DNA from 4 places in the Duganella sp. AC237 genome. Region 3 is predicted to be linked to each of the others. Evidence: predicted binding sites of a transcription regulator. Region 3 holds the regulator's gene; each other region holds the start of a gene.
The links. The regulator FNR, encoded in region 3, switches genes on or off when oxygen is low (the NO sensors DNR and NnrR bind a similar motif). The targets are predictions, from matches to a motif close to TTGATNNNNATCAA.

Region 1 (4,210 bases), 5.4 Mb from region 3:
CCCAGGCCCTGGTGCACGCGTTCGAGCCGCTCGGACACCTGCTGGAACGAGGCGGTCAGGCGCGTCTCCAGGGTCGCGTGCAGCTTCTCGTCGACGGTCTTGCGCATCTCCTCGAGCCGCGCGCCGTTGTCAGCCTGCAGATCCCTGATCTTGGCCTCCAGCGTCGCGCGCACCTCCTGCATGCGCGCGGCGTTCGACTCGGTCAGGCGGGCCAGCGCCTGGTTCATGCTGTCGGCGAACTGCTTCAGGCCCCGGCTCTGCTCCTCGCGTCCGACCAGTCCTTGCGCCTGCAATTGACGGCGCATGTCCTCGAACTGCTGAACGGTGGCGGCGTGCGTGGTTTGCGCCGTCGTTTGCAGCTGCATGCGCACCTCGCGCTCGACGCGTTCGATGCGCTCGGCCAGGCCGGCGTCGGCCCCGGCGCCGCCGGCGCGCCCGCGCAACAGCATCACCACCTGCATCACCAAAACCATGGCCAGCGCCGCCAGCAGGACAAAAAATTCGGTCTGGGTCATCGTATCAATCCGGCTTGTTGCGCATCCAGTCGGCGGTCTGGTAGAACGACTCCATCAGCCGCACCCGCAGCGCCTCGTCGATGCCGACGTCCTCCATCGCCCACGCCATCGCGCGCAGCCACTGGTCGCGCTCCCTGGTGCCGATGGCGAACGGCATATGCCGCATCCGCAGGCGCGGATGGCCGTGCGCTTCGATGTACAGATCCGGCCCGCCCATCCAGCCGCTCAGAAACATGAACAGGCGCTCGCGCGCGTTGTCCAGGGTCGGCGGATGGGCCGCGCGCAGCAGCGCGAACTCGGTCTCGAGTTCCATCAGGTCATAAAAACGGTCGACCATCTCGCGCACGCGCGATTCGCCGCCGATCACTTCATAAAGGGTTTGTGGTTCGGTCATAACCGTCATGATAGCGCACAGCGCGCCGTGCGCGCGACGCGCCGACACAATCGTCACACCGCCCTACACCAGCGCCAGCCGGTTCAGGCGCCGCGTCGACGACCAGCTCTCCAGATCGACCTGCGGGCGGATGTCCTCGCACGCCTGGACGATGCGCGCCAGCTGCGAACGGTCCAGCCCGGAATTGAGCGTCAGCCGCACCAGCGAGCGGTTCTTGGCCGTGGCCGGCGCGCAGAACATGGCGCCGTAGATGCCGTGCGTCTCGAGCAGCTTGCGCAGCGCCAGCGTCTTCGGCTCCGGCCCCGGTTCCAGCGCGATGATCTGCTCGCTGCCCTCGCTGACGTTGTAGCCGAGCGCGCTCAAATCCTCACGCAATTCCAGCGAGCTCGCGTGCAGGGCGGCGCGGCGGTCGTCGGCGGCGGCGACAAAGTCGATGGCGGCGTCGAACCACGCCAATTCATGGCCCAGCAGACAGGAGCTGAAAATGGCCGGTCGCGACTCCGACAGGAAGTACCCTTTGAACTTGCTCGAACAGGTGATGAAGCCGGCGCGCCCGGCGAAGGCCTTCGCCAGCGACGCCGTGCGGAAATGGACGCGCTCGCTTAATCCTTGCGCCGCCACCAGCCCGGCGCCGCGCGGCCCGTGCGTGCCCAGCGAATGCGATTCGTCGACGATCAGCAGGCAGCCGTACTCCTCCGCGATGGCCACCAGCTCCCGCAGCGGCGCCAGGCTGCCGTTGGTGCTGTAGAGCGCGTCGACGGCGATCAGCCCGCGTCCATGGCGCGCCAGCTGCTTGCGCAGATGCTGCATGTCATTGTGCAGGAACGACACCGGCGTCGCCCCGGCCGACTGCACGCCCTCCCACAGCGACGCGTGGGCCTGCATGTCCAGGTACACCGGGATGCCGGGCGCGGCCAGCGTTTGCACCAGGCCGACATTGGCGGCCCAGCCCGATTGGGCCAGGATGCCGTCCTGCGCCCCCATCAGCGCGGCGAACTTGCGCTCGAGCCGATGCTGGGCGCTGCCCTCCTGCAAATACACGGCCGACATCAGCATGTCGCCCCCGCTGTCGCGCAGCGCCGCGATCTGCGCCCCCACCAGCGCCGGCTCGCCGCCCAGGCACAAGTAATCGTTGCCGGCCAAGAACACGGCGCCGCGCGGCGTCGGCTGCCACGCGTGCGGATGCTCGCCGCCCAGCAACTGCGCGATGCGGATGACGTAATGCTCGTCCATGCGGGCATTGACGTAATCCGGCATCGCCTGCTCGGCGGAGATGGACAGGCCATGGGACAGCGCGGTGGCGTTGCCACGGATGCAGGTATCAGCAATCGCTTTGGACATTTTATTATCTCCTCAAAAATTGAAAGGTTGCTATTTGTGAATCTCATGTCGCACCTTGCAGGAAATAAAGAGAGAGAGATTGATACAAATCAACTTGTGATTTGATATGGCCGAGCCCGGTTCAATTTCAGGCGATGATGCAAGCTTGAACCACGTCACATTGACCATGAAGCATCCCCTGCAAGCACGCTGGAAACGTTGGCAACACGGAGTGGTCCAGTCGCTGCTGCTTTATCATGGCCGTGAGGACCACGCGACCGTGCGCGTGCTGCTGCTCGCCTGCATCGGCACGGTGGGCATGCCGCTGTACTACGTGATCTGGCAGCATTTTTTCCCGCAACAATATGAAAGCCTGCCGCTGCGCATGGTCGGCATCCTGTTGTGCGCGCTGGGCCTGTTCGCGCGCCAGTTCACCCGCCGCATGCTCGACCTGTACCTGCTGGTCGCGCTGAGCTACATCTTTCCGTTCTTCTTCACGTTCATGTTCGTGATGAACCAGGCCTCGGGCGTCTGGGGCGAATCGCTATTGATCGGCCTGGTCGTGCTGTTCCATTTCGATACCGGCCTGGCGCTGCGGGCCTATCTGATCGGCACCGCGCTGGCGTGCGCCGCCGTCGTCGCGCTCGGTGAAACCGCCATCCTGCTCAGCAAGCCGGTGTTGCAGCAGTTGCCGGTGCACTGGTTCACCATTGCCGTGCTGTCGGCGGCCAAGATCAGCCGCAATGTGCTGGCGCAGGAAAAACTCGCCGGCCTGGGCGCGGGGCTGGCCACCGTCGCCCACGAGCTGCGCACGCCGCTGACCAGCGTGGACGCCAACGTGCGCGGCCTGCTCAGGTTGTTCTCGGACATCAACGGCCGGGTGGCCGAGGACCGGCTCGGCACGATCGACGCGCTGGCGCGCATCCAGTTCGAGGTGCGGCACATGAACCACATGATCGACCTGTTCCTGCTCAGCGCCACGGCGGTGCGGCAAAACCTGCGGCCGGTCGAAACGGTGTCGATGGAAACGGTGGTCGAGGCGGTGCTCAAGCGCTATCCGTTCTCCAGCACGGGCCAGCAAAAAATGGTCAGCCTGGAGGTGCGCCACAACTTCCGGTTCTCCGGCCAGGCCGAGCTGTCGGTGGTGATCCTGCTCAATCTGCTGCGCAACGCCCTCAAGGCGGTGCAGCGCGCCGGCAAGGGCCGCGTGCGCATCGTCGTCGACGGCGCCCACGAGCCGCCGCGCCTGCTGTTCATCGACACCGGCTGCGGCATCCCGGCGCCGCAGATGGCGCTGATTTTCCGCCGCTTCTACTCCTACCCGCCGCACAACGGCGCGGGGATAGGCCTCGCGCTGTGCCAGGAAATCATGGAAGCGTGGAACGCCACCATACGCTGCGTGTCGCGCGAGAGCGCGTACGCCATCTTCGTGCTGGAGTTCCCCCAGCAGCTGCCCACTCCAAGGTGAATTCAATGCATCTGCCCGTCTATTCCCATCCCACGCTGACCGTGCTTGTCGACGACAGCGACTCTTTCCTCAAAAGCCTGTCGTTCCAGCTCGATCCCATGCTGGCGAGCAAAACCTTCCACGACACCTCGGTCGCGCTGCAATGGCTGCGCCAAAGCGAAGCGCACGACGGCGTGCTGCTGCAGGTGAACTTCGACATGCAAAACCTCACCGGCGACCAGTGCAACGTCGCGCTCGACCTCGAGCGCATCTACCGCATCGGCGAGCAGCGCCGGCGCTTCGCCACGCCGTCGGTGCTGGTGATCGACTATTCGATGCCGCAAATGAACGGGCTGGAGTTTTGCGAGGCGGTCAGCCACCTGCCGTGCAAGAAGATTTTGTTTACCGGTACGGCCGATGAAAAGATCGCCGTCAGCGCCTTCAACCGCGGCCTGATCGACCGCTACATCAAAAAGAGCGACGACCACGCGCTCGACATCCTGGAAGTGGAGATCGCCGCGCTGCAGCGCAGCT
Region 2 (4,210 bases), 5.2 Mb from region 3:
TACCGCGACGCCCGCTCCAGCGTTTCCGCCAGGGTGGCCATCAGGGTCTGGGCCTGGCCCTCGAATTTGAATTGCAGCAAACGTTCCAGCAGCACGGCGGCCTGGTTGGCGGCCTGCACCGATTCGCCCGCCACTTCCAGCAAGGCATCCAGTTTAACAGCATCGACGCGGATCGACTCTTCTTTGGCCGGCGCGGCATGCGGACGCTCTTCGCGTTTTTCCGGCGCGTCGCGCTTGGCCGGGGCGGCCACGGCGGTGCCGGCGACGGCGGCCGGCGCGGCGGCGGCCGGGGCTGGCGCTGCTGCAGCTGCGGCGGCGGGCGCTGCGGCGGCAGCGACCGGCGCGGCAGAGACGGCCGGACGGGTGTAGCTGCCGGCCGGCATCACGGTTTCATACATGCCTTCCCAGTCGAGGCCGTCCTCGGACGTGATCGACACGGCGGCCACGGCGGCTGGCGCGGCGGCGACGGGCGCTGGCGCAGCTGCCGGCGCGGGGGCCGGCGCCGGTGCCGGAGCGGACGCGCCGGTCTTGCCCTCGATGGCGTCGGTCAGGATCACTTCCAGGTCGTGCGGCATCGGCGCCAGGCTGTGCGGCTCGGCGCCGTTGTTCAGTTCGGCGAGCTGGTCGGCCACGAAGCCGGACGCCTGCAGCGCCGCCTCGATCGCGATCGGCGTCACCGGCGCGGCGCCGGTGCGCAGCGCGTCGAACAGGTTTTCGGTCAGGTGGCAGGCCGCGACCATCGCCGGCAGGCCCATGAAACCGGCGCCGCCCTTGATGGTGTGGAAGGAGCGGAACACCGCGTTCAGTGTCTCTTTATTATCGGGGTCGCGTTCGAGCCGCAGCAAGTGCTCTTCAACGTTGACCGCCAGATCCATCGCCTCGACGACGAAATCCTTCAGCATATCGTCCATTAGAATCCCAGGTCAGCAAGCAGGTCGTCGACATTGTCCTGGTTCAGCGCCACGGCCGGAGCCGATGGGCCGGACATCAGGGACACTTCTTTTTGCGCGATTTTTTCGCGTACCGCTGGCGGCGCGTTATCGCGCAGCAGTTCTGCCAGTTCGTGCTCCACCGTCTTGGTGATGTTCACGACCTTCTTGATCAGTTGACCGGTGATGTCCTGGAAGTCCTGGGCCATCATGATTTCGAGCAAACGCGCTTTTTCGGCCTCGGTGGCGGCCGACACGGCCACGGCGAAGGCTTGCGAGTCGCCGGCGAGCTGCTTGAACTGGTCAAGGCTGAGCTTGCCCGCGAACAGGTCGGCCCAGCGGTTTTCCATTTCCTTCGACTTCTTCGACAAGGTGTCCTGCTCGGGCATGCCCTCGTCGAGCGTGTTGAGCACCTTGTTGGCGGCTTGTTCGGTCAGGGTGGCGACGTATTCCAGACGGTCCTGGGCGTCGTTGATCTGCGACGAGGCCTCGGTCAGCGCCTTGTCGTAGCCCAGTTCGCGCAGCGAATCGTGCAGCAGGCGCACGATGCCGCCCAGGCGCTCGAACATCGGCTTGTCGCCGCCCTCCTCGGCCTCGCCGCCTTCGGCCGGCGCTGCGGCAGGAGCCGGCGCGGGGGCCGGTGCCGGGACCGGCGCGGCAGCGGCGGCCGACGACGACGAGACCTCGTCGAACAGGCTTTCGAGGTCGTCTTCTGCGGCGGCGGGTGCGGGGGCAGGCGCTGGAGCGGGCGCTGCGGTCTTGCTCTGAGCGGACACTTCTTCAAATAATGCGTCGAAATCATCAGCGGCGTTGGTCATAATCCCTGCTTCTCCATAATTTGTAAAATTGCTGCCCTCAACCCTGCGTATTGATGACGCTCGGCAATAAAAAGCACTTATGCGAGTGTAGCAGGGCAACACGGAAATATTCAATGCCGGCGTCGGTCGACTGCCCTGTTCTCCGTCTCAAAGCCGTGTTTCGTTGTATTTGGAGATACTATCATCGGATACATTGCCAAAGGGAGCATTAAAGAGACAAACCTGATGCTTGTGTGCAAAAAAGCCGCCGAGCAACTGTGAACAAGTGTTAAAGCGGCCGGCGGCGGTGCCGCGCTACGCTTTTTATTTGCGCTTTTATTTGATAAACATCAAGTCTTTCCTTACTAACAATACTGGAATTCGCGACTACAATAAGCGGTAGGCCGCGTTGAACAAGGAGGCTCGCCATGTACCGCAAAATCCTGATCACCACCGACGGCTCCGCCGTGTCGAGCAAAACCGCGTGCGCCGGCGTTGCGCTGGCCGAACAGCTTGGCGCCGAGGTATTGGTCCTGTTCGTCGCGCCCGAGTACCAATACCCGATCTACGTGGAAATCATCCCGCCCAGCTATCCGAGCGAGGACGAATACCGCGCCGCCATGCTGCGCGCCGGCAAGGAACACACGAAGGACGTGGTCGAGTCCTGCGCGCGCCGCAACGTCCGCTGCGAGGCGCTGACAACGTTTTCGGAAAGCGCCGCGCTGAACATCGTCGAGGTGGCGGAAAGCCACGCGTGCGACCTGGTCTTCATGGGCTCGCACGGGCGCAGCGGCTGGGGCCAGCTGCTGCTGGGCAGCGTGACCAACAAGGTCTTGTCGCACTCGCGCATCCCGGTGCTGGTGCATCGCTTGATCAAAGAGCCGGACCACAAATAAAATGCGGCCTGACTGCGGTTTCTATAGTAAGATCGCAAGGTTAATTCAAACACAACAGTATTTACTTTAGGTCACCTGAGATAGCCTCTTTATGATTCGAATAGTCATTGCGGACGACCACACCATCATGCGCGAGGGTCTCAAGCGCATCCTCGACGGTGCACCGGACATCGATATCGTGGGCGAGGCGATCGACGGCTTCGAAGTGCTCGGCCACGTGCGCCAGGGCGGCTTCGACCTGCTGCTGCTGGACCTGTCGATGCCGGGGCGCAGCGGCGTCGACCTGATCCGCCAGATCAAGGCCGAAGCGCCCAAGCTGGCCATCCTGATCCTCACCATGCACGAAGAGGAGCAGTACGCCGTGCGCGCCATCCGCGCCGGCGCCCAGGGTTACCTGACCAAGGAAAGCGCCGGCACCCAGCTGGTCGGCGCGATCCGCAAGGTCGCCTCCGGCCGGCCCTACATCAGCACCGAGGTGGCCGAGCAACTTGCGCTGAATATCATGATGCCCAACGAGAGCCTGTTGCATAAACAGCTGTCGGACCGCGAATTCGAGGTATTTTCGTTGTTGGTGGCCGGAAAATCGATCACCGAGATCGCCAACAGCCTGCACCTGAGCGTCAAGACCGTCAGCACGCATAAAACCCGCATCATGCAAAAAATGGGCATGAACTCGCTCTCGGAGATGGTCCAATATGCCGTGGCGCATCGCCTGTTGTCTCCCTTCAAAACCTGAAAAACGCCGGGGCAGTAGGAGTACTCCTACATCCGTGCGCTGACGCCTACTCCCATATTCAGCCATTGCTGATATCTATCTCCTCCCTCTGTTGGCATACTGAAACCACACGATTGATGCTGCAAGGCTACATGCCAAGCAGCGAGATGCCATACGGCACATTTGCTGTACAAAATGTCATGCGGTTTGCCGTCCCCGGCCCAACGAACAGAGTTACCTGATCAGGAGATCAACATGCTGTCAACGCAAACGTCTGAAATTCGCCCAGTCACCACCACGACGATGCAATCCTCGTCGATGGAAGCAGGCCGCCAGCGTCAGGGGCGACTGTGGTCGAACCTGAAAGAGGTCTGCGACCTGCTGCACATCCCGGCGGCCGTCTCGGTCTCGACCGAGGAACTGCTGTTCCAGCACGTGCAGTTCAAGACGGGCCAGCGCATCCACACGATCGGCCAGCCGTTCGACACGCTGTACATCGTCAATTCCGGCTTCCTCAAGACGGTGCTGATCGACGAGTTCGGCAACGAGCAGGTCCTCAGCTTCCCGATGAAGGGCGACATGCTCGGCGTCGACGGCATCCACACCCGCCACTACTCGTCGGAGGCGGTGGCGCTGTCGGACTGCGACCTGATCCTGCTGCCGTTCAAGAAGCTCACCGCCCTCGGCCGCGTGCACCTGGAACTGGAAAACATGATGTATGGCGTCATGAGCCGCGAGCTGGTGCGCGAGCAGGCCATGATCGGCATGCTCGGCGCGCTCAGCGCCGAGGCCCGCGTGGCGCGCTTCCTGGTGTCGCTGGCGGACCGCTTCGCGCAGATGGGCTATTCGAGCAAGCTGTTCAACCTGCGCATG
Region 3 (4,210 bases):
GCGCGAGCAGGTGTGCAAGTACATGTGCCCGTACGCCCGCTTCCAGAGCTCGATGTTCGACCGCGACACCTTGATCATCACCTACGCCGGCGAACGGGGCGAGCCGCGCATGCCGTTGTCGAAGAAGGCGGCCGGCAAGGGCGGCGACTGCATCGACTGCTCGATGTGCGTGCAAGTGTGCCCGACCGGCATCGACATCCGCAACGGCCTGCAGTACGAATGCATCGGCTGCGCCGCCTGCGTCGACGCCTGCAACGGCGTCATGGAAAAGGTCGGCCTGCCGCGCGGGCTGATCCGCTACAGCACCGAGCGCGCCATGACCATGCACTACACGCCGATGCAAATCCGCCGGCGCACCCTGCGTCCCCGGGTGCAGATCTACGCCGCCATCCTGGCGCTGATCGTGGCCGCCGTCGGCACTGCGCTGTACCTGCGCGTGCCGCTCAAGCTGGACGTGATCCGCGACCGCGGCGCCATGGGGCGCGAGGTCGAGGACGGCATGATCGAAAACGTCTACCGGCTGCAGATCATGAACACGTCGGAGCTGGCGCAGACCTACCGCATCCGCGTCAGCGGCATTCCAACGCTGGCCCAGGTCACGCCGGAGCTGGTGCGGGTCGAGGCCACCGACACCAAGGCGCATCCGATCCGGCTGCGCACGGCGCATGGCGCCGCCCATCCGGGCTCGAACAAGATCGCCGTCGAACTGACGTCGGTCGACGACCCGTCGCTGCATGTGAAGGAAGACGCGGTATTCATCGTGCCGCGCTAAGGAGAGCATTATGACCGTATCGGTATCGCATGGCACGGCAACGCCGTGGTGGAAGCAGCGCTGGCCGTGGCTGCTGATGGCGGGGCCGGCGATCGTCATCGTCGCCGGCGTCTACACCGGCTACCTGGCCTTCACGCGGCAGGACGCGCTGGTGGTGGGCGACTACTACAAGCAGGGCAAGGCCATCAACCAGGACTTGCGGCGCGACCGCCTGGCCAGCTCGCTGGGGTTGTCGATGTCGATCGGCTACGACGCCACGCAAGGGATGCTGGCCGGCCAGCTGCGCCGCAATAGCGACGAGCACGGCAAGACGGAACGCTTGTTCGTGCGCCTGTCGCACGCCACCTTGCCGGCCAAGGATATCCAACTGGTGGTGCGGCCGGACGAATTCGGCCGCTTCCAGATCAATCTGCCGATGCTCGAGCGCAGCCGTTGGGTGGTGCTGGTGGAAGGCGAACAGCGCGACTGGCGCCTTGCCGGCGCCTGGAGCTGGCCGGCGCAGCGTAGCGTGACCCTGCGCGCGGAATAGTTCCGCAAACGGTGGAGGGCACGTGGAGACACGTAGGGCGGATTAGCGTAGCGTAATCCGCCAAGCTCCGTCGGCGGCGCATGCATGGCGGATTACGGCTTCGCCTAATCCGCCCTACGTGTCTACATGGTCATGTCACCGCTAGTGACAGGTCTGCGTGCCGGCCGTGATGGCTTTGAGCATGGGCGGGTCGAGCAGTTCGATTTCGCGGTTGCTCACGCGGAGCAGGCCTTCCTTCTTGAACTTCGACAGCAGGCGGCTGATGCTTTCGATCGTCAGGCCCAGGTAGTTGCCGATCTCTTCGCGCGACATGCGCAGCTGGAAGGTGTTGGGCGAGTAGCCGCGCGCCTCGTAGCGCGACGACAGGTTGACCAGGAAGGCGGCGAAGCGCTGCGTCGCCTGCATATTGCCCAGCAGGAGCATGACGCTTTGCTCGCGCGTGATCTCCTGGCTCATCATGCGGTGGAAATGCCGCAGCAGGGTCGGCATGTCGGCCAGAAGCTGTTGCAGGCTGCCGAACGGAATCTCGCACACCTCGCTGTCCTCCAGCGCGACGGCGGTGCAATGGTGCAGGTCGGTGCTGATGGCGTCCATGCCCAGCAGCTCGCCGGCCATCTGGAAGCCGGTGATCTGCTCGGCGCCCTCGCGGTTGACCTGGTAGGTCTTGAAATGCCCGAGCCGGATCGCGTACAGGTTCACGAACGGATCGCCGATGCGGAACAGGGTGCTGCCGCGCGCGACCTTGCGGCGGCGCCCGATGATCTGGTCGAGCCGCTCCATGTCTTCGTTGCCCAGTCCCATCGGCAGACACAGCTGATGCATGCTGCAGTTGGCGCAACTTGCCTTCAGGATGTCGATGGTGGCGCCGGGCAGCACCAGTGCGGGGAGGTCTCTTATCATGCCCCCAGTGTAGACCATTAGTCGCCGCTTTTGGCCGATGCCGCACTGTGCCGATCAGGTATTCGCCTTGCTGACAGCCTTGCTTGCAAGCGTTTTCGTACCGGCGGCCATGGGACCGCAAAATATTTTCGACATTCGGTCAAATTTATATTGCGCGCTATTAGATTGTTCGCTATAGTTCAACTCAAGCAAGTAGCACACTACTTAATCGCAAACAACCAACCTCGAAAGGAATCACCATGAAACGCTCGATCATCGCCGCCGCCCTGCTGGCCTCCACCGTCCTGACCGCCCAAGCCGCCGCGCCGGCCGCCGACACCACCGTGGTACTGGTGCACGGCGCCTTCGCCGACGGTTCCAGCTGGGAGAAAATCATCCCGCTGCTGCAAGCGAAGGGCTTGAAGGTGGTGGCCGTGCAAAACCCGCTGACCTCGCTGGCCGACGACGTCGCCGCCGCGCAGCGCGTGATCGACGCGCAAACCGGTAAAGTAGTGCTGGTCGGCCACTCGTGGGGCGGCACCGTGATCACCGAGGCGGGCACCAGCGACAAGGTCAAGGCGCTGGTCTACGTGGCCGCGTTCGCACCGTCGGCAGGCCAGGCCACCGCCGACCTGGGCAAAGACTACGCCGTGCCGCCAGGTATCGCCACCCTGCAGGCCGACGCCGGCGGTTTCCTGTGGCTGCCGACCGCGTCGGTCTCCGCCAACTTCGCCCAGGACGTCGCGCCGGCCACCGCCGCGCTGATCGCCGCCACCCAGGGTCCGATCGCCGCCAAGGCCTTCGCCGACAAGACCACCGTAGAGGCCTGGAAAAACAAGGCGAACTATTACATCGCCGCGTCCGACGATCGCATGATCGATCCGGCCCTGCAGCAAGCGTTCGCCAAGAAAATCAACGCCACCACTATCACGCTGAAATCGAGCCATGTGCCGATGGTGTCGCAGCCGCAAAAAGTCGCCGACGTGATCATCTCCGCTGCCCAGCGTTAATATTGTTGCCAAGGTCGGGCATTGATAGGAGAATTCCTGAGCACTTCCGTAGTTCTCCGATTTCATGTCCGACCCGCCCGACAAGGATGAAATGAAGCCACTTGGCATCAAGGCTAAAGTTGCGCTGGCGACCAGCATCACGTCGATCCTGATGATCGCGCTGGTGACCGTGGTTCAGATGCAACGCATGAAGGCGGACTTCACCAAGGTGCTTTTGACCCAGCAAACGGCGCTGATCGGCCGCACCGCCGAGGAACTCGACGACAAGCTGACCATGCTGCTCGACATCATCGCGCTGTCGGCGCGCCATCAGCCGGTCGAGCTCGCCAACTCCACCGAGCGGCTGCGCGCCTACTACCAGGACCGCGCCGTGCTGGCGCTGTTCGACGATCTGCTCGTGCTCAGCCCGCAAGGCGTGGTGATCGCCGACGTCCCGGTCCGGCCCGGCCGGGTCGGCATCGACGCCTCCGACCGCGCCTACTTCCAGACCGTGATGCGCACCCGCAAACCGCTGGTCGCCGAGCCAGTGATCGGCAAGTCCCACAAGCAGCCGATCGTGCAGATGGTGGCGCCGGTTCTCAACGCCAAGGGCGAGGTGGTGTGCGTGCTCAACGGCGTGCTGCGCCTGTACAAGGACAATGTGCTGGGCCACCTGCGCACCGCCAAGGTCGGCAAGAGCGGCTACTTTTTCGCCCTCACGCGCGGCGAGCATCCGGTCTACGTGCTGCATCCGGACGCCAGCCGCCTGCTGCAGCCGCGCCAGGCCGGCGCCAACGCCGCCACCACGCGCGCGCTGCGCGACGGCTTCGAGGGCACGGTCGAGAGCATCAACGGCAACGGCGAGCGCGCCCTCAACAGCTACAAGGCGCTCAAGTCGGTCGACTGGATCCTGGCCGCCTCGCTGCCGGCCGAAGAGGCGTTCGAGCCGTTCGAGGGCGTGCTCTCGCGCGTGCTGCTGTGGAGCGTGGTGGCCTCGATCCTGGCGGCGGCGCTGATCGGCTGGCTCACCCTGCGGCTGCT
Region 4 (4,210 bases), 1.3 Mb from region 3:
GAGGTACGCGCCAGTTCCTGCAGGTCGGCCGAGATATCGAAGCTGGTTTCCGCACCCCGGTGCACGCCGCCGATGCCGCCGGTGACAAACACCTGGATGTCCGCCAGTGCCGCGCAGATCATCGTCGCCGCCACGGTGGTGGCGCCCAGTTTCGATTGCGCCAGCACGTAGGCCAGGTCGCGGCGGCTGACCTTCATCGCCTCGGGTGAGGTGCCCAGCAATTCGAGCTGCTCGTCCGACAGGCCGATGCAGATCTTGCCGCCCATGACGGCGATGGTGGCCGGCACGGCGCCGCCGTCGCGGATGATTTGCTCGACTTCGCGCGCCATCTGTACGTTTTGCGGGTACGGCATGCCGTGCGAGATGATGGTCGACTCCAGCGCGACGATCGGTTTGCCGGCGGCGCGGGCGGCGGCCACTTCGGGCGAGAACAGGAGGAATTGGTGCATGGGTCAGTCCTTATGGGGGAAGAGGGGAGGCTCGAAGCTCGAATAAACCGGCGGCATCGGGGCGGTCGGCGTGGGATAGAAATCCTGGATCTCGTCGAGGATGTCGGCGGCCAGCATGGGCGATACCGTCTCGTGGCTTTCCAGCGTCATCGCGGCCACCTTCAGGCCGCGCCGGCAGGCCAGGGTCAGATCCTGGCTGCCCTGGTACAGCGACCAGCAGACCGCGGCCGAAAAGGCGTCGCCGGCGCCGGTGACGTCGACCACGTCCACCTCCTGGGCGGCCAGCCATACCAGCTCCCCGTCGCGGGTGTGGAACACGCCCTGGCCGCCGCAGGTGACGATGACATCCCGGGCGCCGCGCGCCAGCACCGCGCGGCAGGCCACGCGCACGTCGGCCTCCGTCGGCAGCGCGCGGTCGGCCAGCGTTTCGAGTTCGCCGCGATTGAGTATCAGCAGGCGCAGGCCGGTCAGGTCGGCCGGCAGGCGCGCCATCTTCGGCTGCGACACGGCCACCAATATCAGCGGCACATTGTCGGCGCGGGCGCCATCGAGCAGCGCGCTGACGCTGTCGGCCGGCAGGTTCAGGTCCGCCACCGTCATCGACGCGGCGGCGCGCTGCGGCAGCCGGTTGGCCAGGAACTCCGGTGTCATGCGGTCGTACAGCGCCATGTCGGCCAGCGCCACCACCAGCTCTCCGCGCTCGTCGAGGATGGCGGTGTAGGTGCCGGTGGCGGTGTCGGTCAGGTTCAGCGAGCCGCGCATGTCGATGCCGGCGGTTTCCGCGTGGTCGCGCAGCGCGCGCCCGGCGCCGTCGTCGCCCAGGGCGGTCAGCAGCGCGGTCGGCAGATTCAGGCGCGCCAGGTTCTCGGCGATGTTGCGTGCCACGCCGCCGTAGACTTCCTCGGCGGTGGCCGGATTGGACGTCCCCAGCTGCATGGCGGCGATGCTGCGCAGTTTGCGGTCCAGGTTGGCCGCGCCGATGCACAGCACGGGGCGTTTATCGGGCAGCACGTAGGCGCGGCCCAGCAGACGGCGCTCGCGGATCAGGCTGGCGATGTGGCCGGCCACGGCCGAGCGCGACAGGCGCAGCCCGACCGCCAGATCCTGCTGGGAGATGAATGGGTTGGCGCGGATCAACTCGTAGAGCTGTTCTTTTTTAGAAATATCGTTCACGGTCGGCCTTAAAACATTTGTCCGATATAATAAACATTTGGTTGTTAATGGTCAATCAAGGCGTAAGAGGCTGCGCCTGCTCAGTTGACAGGCACTGATAATACCCCTGATTTATACGGGTTTTGTATAAATGCGGAAGAAAAATGGTATTTGCCATACATATAGGGAATGATGCATAGTGTCAGTATCCGCAGTAAAACTTCAATCGGCCAACCTACGGCCCGCAGCGCGTCATCTATAAAAACAGAGGATAACCATGTCGAATAACTCCCCATTCCAGGCCGCCGAAATCATCCGCGCGCGCATTCCCGCCGATTTCAAGCCGCGCGTCGCCATGATCCTGGGTTCCGGCCTGGGCGTGCTGGCCGAGCAGATGACCGACGCGGTCACCATCAGCTTCAACGAATTGCCTGGCTTCCCGATCAGCACCGTGCACGGTCACGCCGGTGAACTGGTGATCGGCACCTTGTCCGGGGTGGCGGTGGTGTGCATGAAGGGCCGTGGCCACGTTTACGAAGGCTATGGCCTGGGCGTGATGACGAGCGCCGTGCGCACCATGAAGCTGCTGGGCTGCGAGATGCTGTTCGTGACCAACGCCGCCGGTTCGCTGCGCACCGAAGTCGACGCCGGCGCGCTGGTCGCGCTGACCGACCATATCAACTTCATGCCCGGCACGCCGATGATGGGCCCCAACGACGAACGTTTCGGTCCGCGTTTCTTCAGCATGGCCAACGCCTACGACGCCGACCTGCGCGCGCTGCTGTTGAAGTCCGCCGAAGAGAAGAATGTGACCCTGCACCAGGGCGTTTACATCGCCTACGCCGGTCCGAACTTCGAAACCCCGGCAGAAATCCGCGCCTTCAAGATGCTGGGCGCCGATGTCGTCGGCATGTCGGTGGTGCCGGAAGTAGTGTCGGCGCGTCATTGCGGTTTGAAGGTGGTTGGCGTTTCGGCTGTCACCAATCTGGCCGAGGGCTTGTCGCCGTTCCCGCTGTCGCACGAGCAGACCTTGAAGTATGCGGCCATCGCCGCGACGTCGCTGATTGAAGTCATCCTCGGCTTCCTGGCCAACGTGGCCAAAACACCGCAGGCGTAAGAACCCGAAGGGCGGCTAAGCCGCCTTTTTTGCTTTTTGGAGCACACTATGAAACGCGCATTTATCCTGCTGCTTGACTCCTTCGGTCTGGGCGCCACGCCCGACGCAGCCAAATACAATGATGTCGGCGCCAATACCTTCGGCCACATCGCCGCCTGGGCCGCCAAGGCCGGCAAGCCGATGTCGTTGCCGACGATGGAAAAACTGGGCCTGGCCGCCGCCGCCCATGCCGCCAGCGGCCAGTGGGCCGAGGGCTTCGCGCAGCGCGACGGCTTCACCGCCGCCTACGGCGCCGCGCGCGAGCGCTCGACCGGCAAGGACACGCAGTCCGGCCACTGGGAAATCGCCGGCGTGCCGGTGGAATTCGACTGGGGCTACTTCCCGAAGACGGTGCCGTCGTTCCCCGCCGAGCTGACCCAAAAGCTGCAGGAGCTGACCGGCGTGCCGGGCTTCCTGGGCGACTGCCACGCCTCCGGCACGGAAATCATCAACAAGCATGGCGATGAACACGTCGCCACCGGCAAGCTGATTATCTACACCTCGGCCGACTCGGTGCTGCAGATCGCCGCGCACGAGGAGTCGTTCGGCCTGGAGCGCCTGTACGAAGTGTGCGAGATCGCCTTCAAACTGGTCGAGCCTTACAACATCGGCCGCGTGATCGCGCGTCCGTTCACGGGCGCCAACGGCAACTACACCCGCACCACCAACCGTCATGATTACGCCGTGGCGCCGCCGGCGCCGACCTTGCTGGACCACGTCAAGAACGATGGCGGCGAAGTCATCGCCCTCGGCAAGATCAGCGATATCTTCGCCACCCAGGGCGTATCGCGCGTGGTCAAGGGCAAGGACAACATGGCGCTGTTCGACGCGCTGATGAAGGTCGAACAGGAAGCCGGCGACAAGTCGCTGACGTTCGTGAACTTCGTCGACTTCGACCAGGCCTTCGGCCACCGCCGCGACGTTACCGGCTACTCGAACGCGCTGCACGAGATGGACGCGCGCCTGCCGGAATTCATCTCCCAGCTCAAAGAGGGCGACCTGGTGGTGATCACCGCCGACCATGGCTGCGATCCGACCTGGCCTGGCTCCGACCACACCCGCGAGCACATTCCGATGATCTTCTTCGGTCCGGGCGTGAAGGCGCAGCAGCTGCCTATCTCCGAAACCTTCTCCGACATCGGCCAGACGCTGGCCCATCACCTCGGCGTGAAACCACTTTCCCACGGAAGCAATCTGTTATGAACGTAATTACTGATTTCAAACGTAATGAAGCGGTCCCGCTGGACCTGGGCTGGATCAACCATATCCATATCAACAAGAGCGCGGCCGACCGTCGCGCCGTCAGTCTGGCCAACCGCCGCACCGTCAAGAAGGAATACCAGGCCGCGTGGCTGGTCAAGGCCATCGGCCTGATCGACCTGACCACCTTGTCCGGCGACGATACCCCGGGCCGCGTCGAGCGCCTGTGCATGAAGGCCATGCGTCCGCTGCG

Region 1: cqsA (alpha-hydroxyketone-type quorum-sensing autoinducer synthase) is a predicted target of FNR. The motif match lies at 2,330-2,343, and genes of this name have one in related genera.
Region 2: AC0IYS_RS23290 (universal stress protein) is a predicted target of FNR. The motif match lies at 2,067-2,080, and genes of this name have one in related genera.
Region 4: AC0IYS_RS06550 (carbohydrate kinase) is a predicted target of FNR. The motif match lies at 1,664-1,677, and genes of this name have one in related genera.

What each region holds. Positions count from the first base shown of each region.
Region 1 covers NZ_CEEDEW010000003.1:5,518,535-5,522,744, forward strand. The annotation lists gene AC0IYS_RS24460 (DNA recombination protein RmuC) at 1-515, opposite strand, end outside; gene AC0IYS_RS24465 (group II truncated hemoglobin) at 520-918, opposite strand; gene cqsA (alpha-hydroxyketone-type quorum-sensing autoinducer synthase) at 973-2,250, opposite strand; gene AC0IYS_RS24475 (sensor histidine kinase) at 2,396-3,697, shown strand; gene AC0IYS_RS24480 (response regulator) at 3,703-4,210, shown strand, end outside.
Region 2 covers NZ_CEEDEW010000003.1:5,254,219-5,258,428, forward strand. The annotation lists gene AC0IYS_RS23280 (chemotaxis protein CheA) at 1-911, opposite strand, end outside; gene AC0IYS_RS23285 (protein phosphatase CheZ) at 911-1,747, opposite strand; gene AC0IYS_RS23290 (universal stress protein) at 2,155-2,622, shown strand; gene AC0IYS_RS23295 (response regulator) at 2,714-3,358, shown strand; gene AC0IYS_RS23300 (Crp/Fnr family transcriptional regulator) at 3,656-4,210, shown strand, end outside.
Region 3 covers NZ_CEEDEW010000003.1:90,153-94,362, reverse strand. The annotation lists gene ccoG (cytochrome c oxidase accessory protein CcoG) at 1-772, shown strand, start outside; gene AC0IYS_RS00760 (FixH family protein) at 783-1,301, shown strand; gene fnr (fumarate/nitrate reduction transcriptional regulator Fnr) at 1,443-2,201, opposite strand; gene AC0IYS_RS00750 (alpha/beta fold hydrolase) at 2,441-3,190, shown strand; gene AC0IYS_RS00745 (response regulator) at 3,255-4,210, shown strand, end outside.
Region 4 covers NZ_CEEDEW010000003.1:1,365,276-1,369,485, forward strand. The annotation lists gene AC0IYS_RS06545 (pseudouridine-5'-phosphate glycosidase) at 1-449, opposite strand, end outside; gene AC0IYS_RS06550 (carbohydrate kinase) at 453-1,622, opposite strand; gene xapA (xanthosine phosphorylase) at 1,879-2,718, shown strand; gene AC0IYS_RS06560 (phosphopentomutase) at 2,767-3,960, shown strand; gene deoC (deoxyribose-phosphate aldolase) at 3,957-4,210, shown strand, end outside.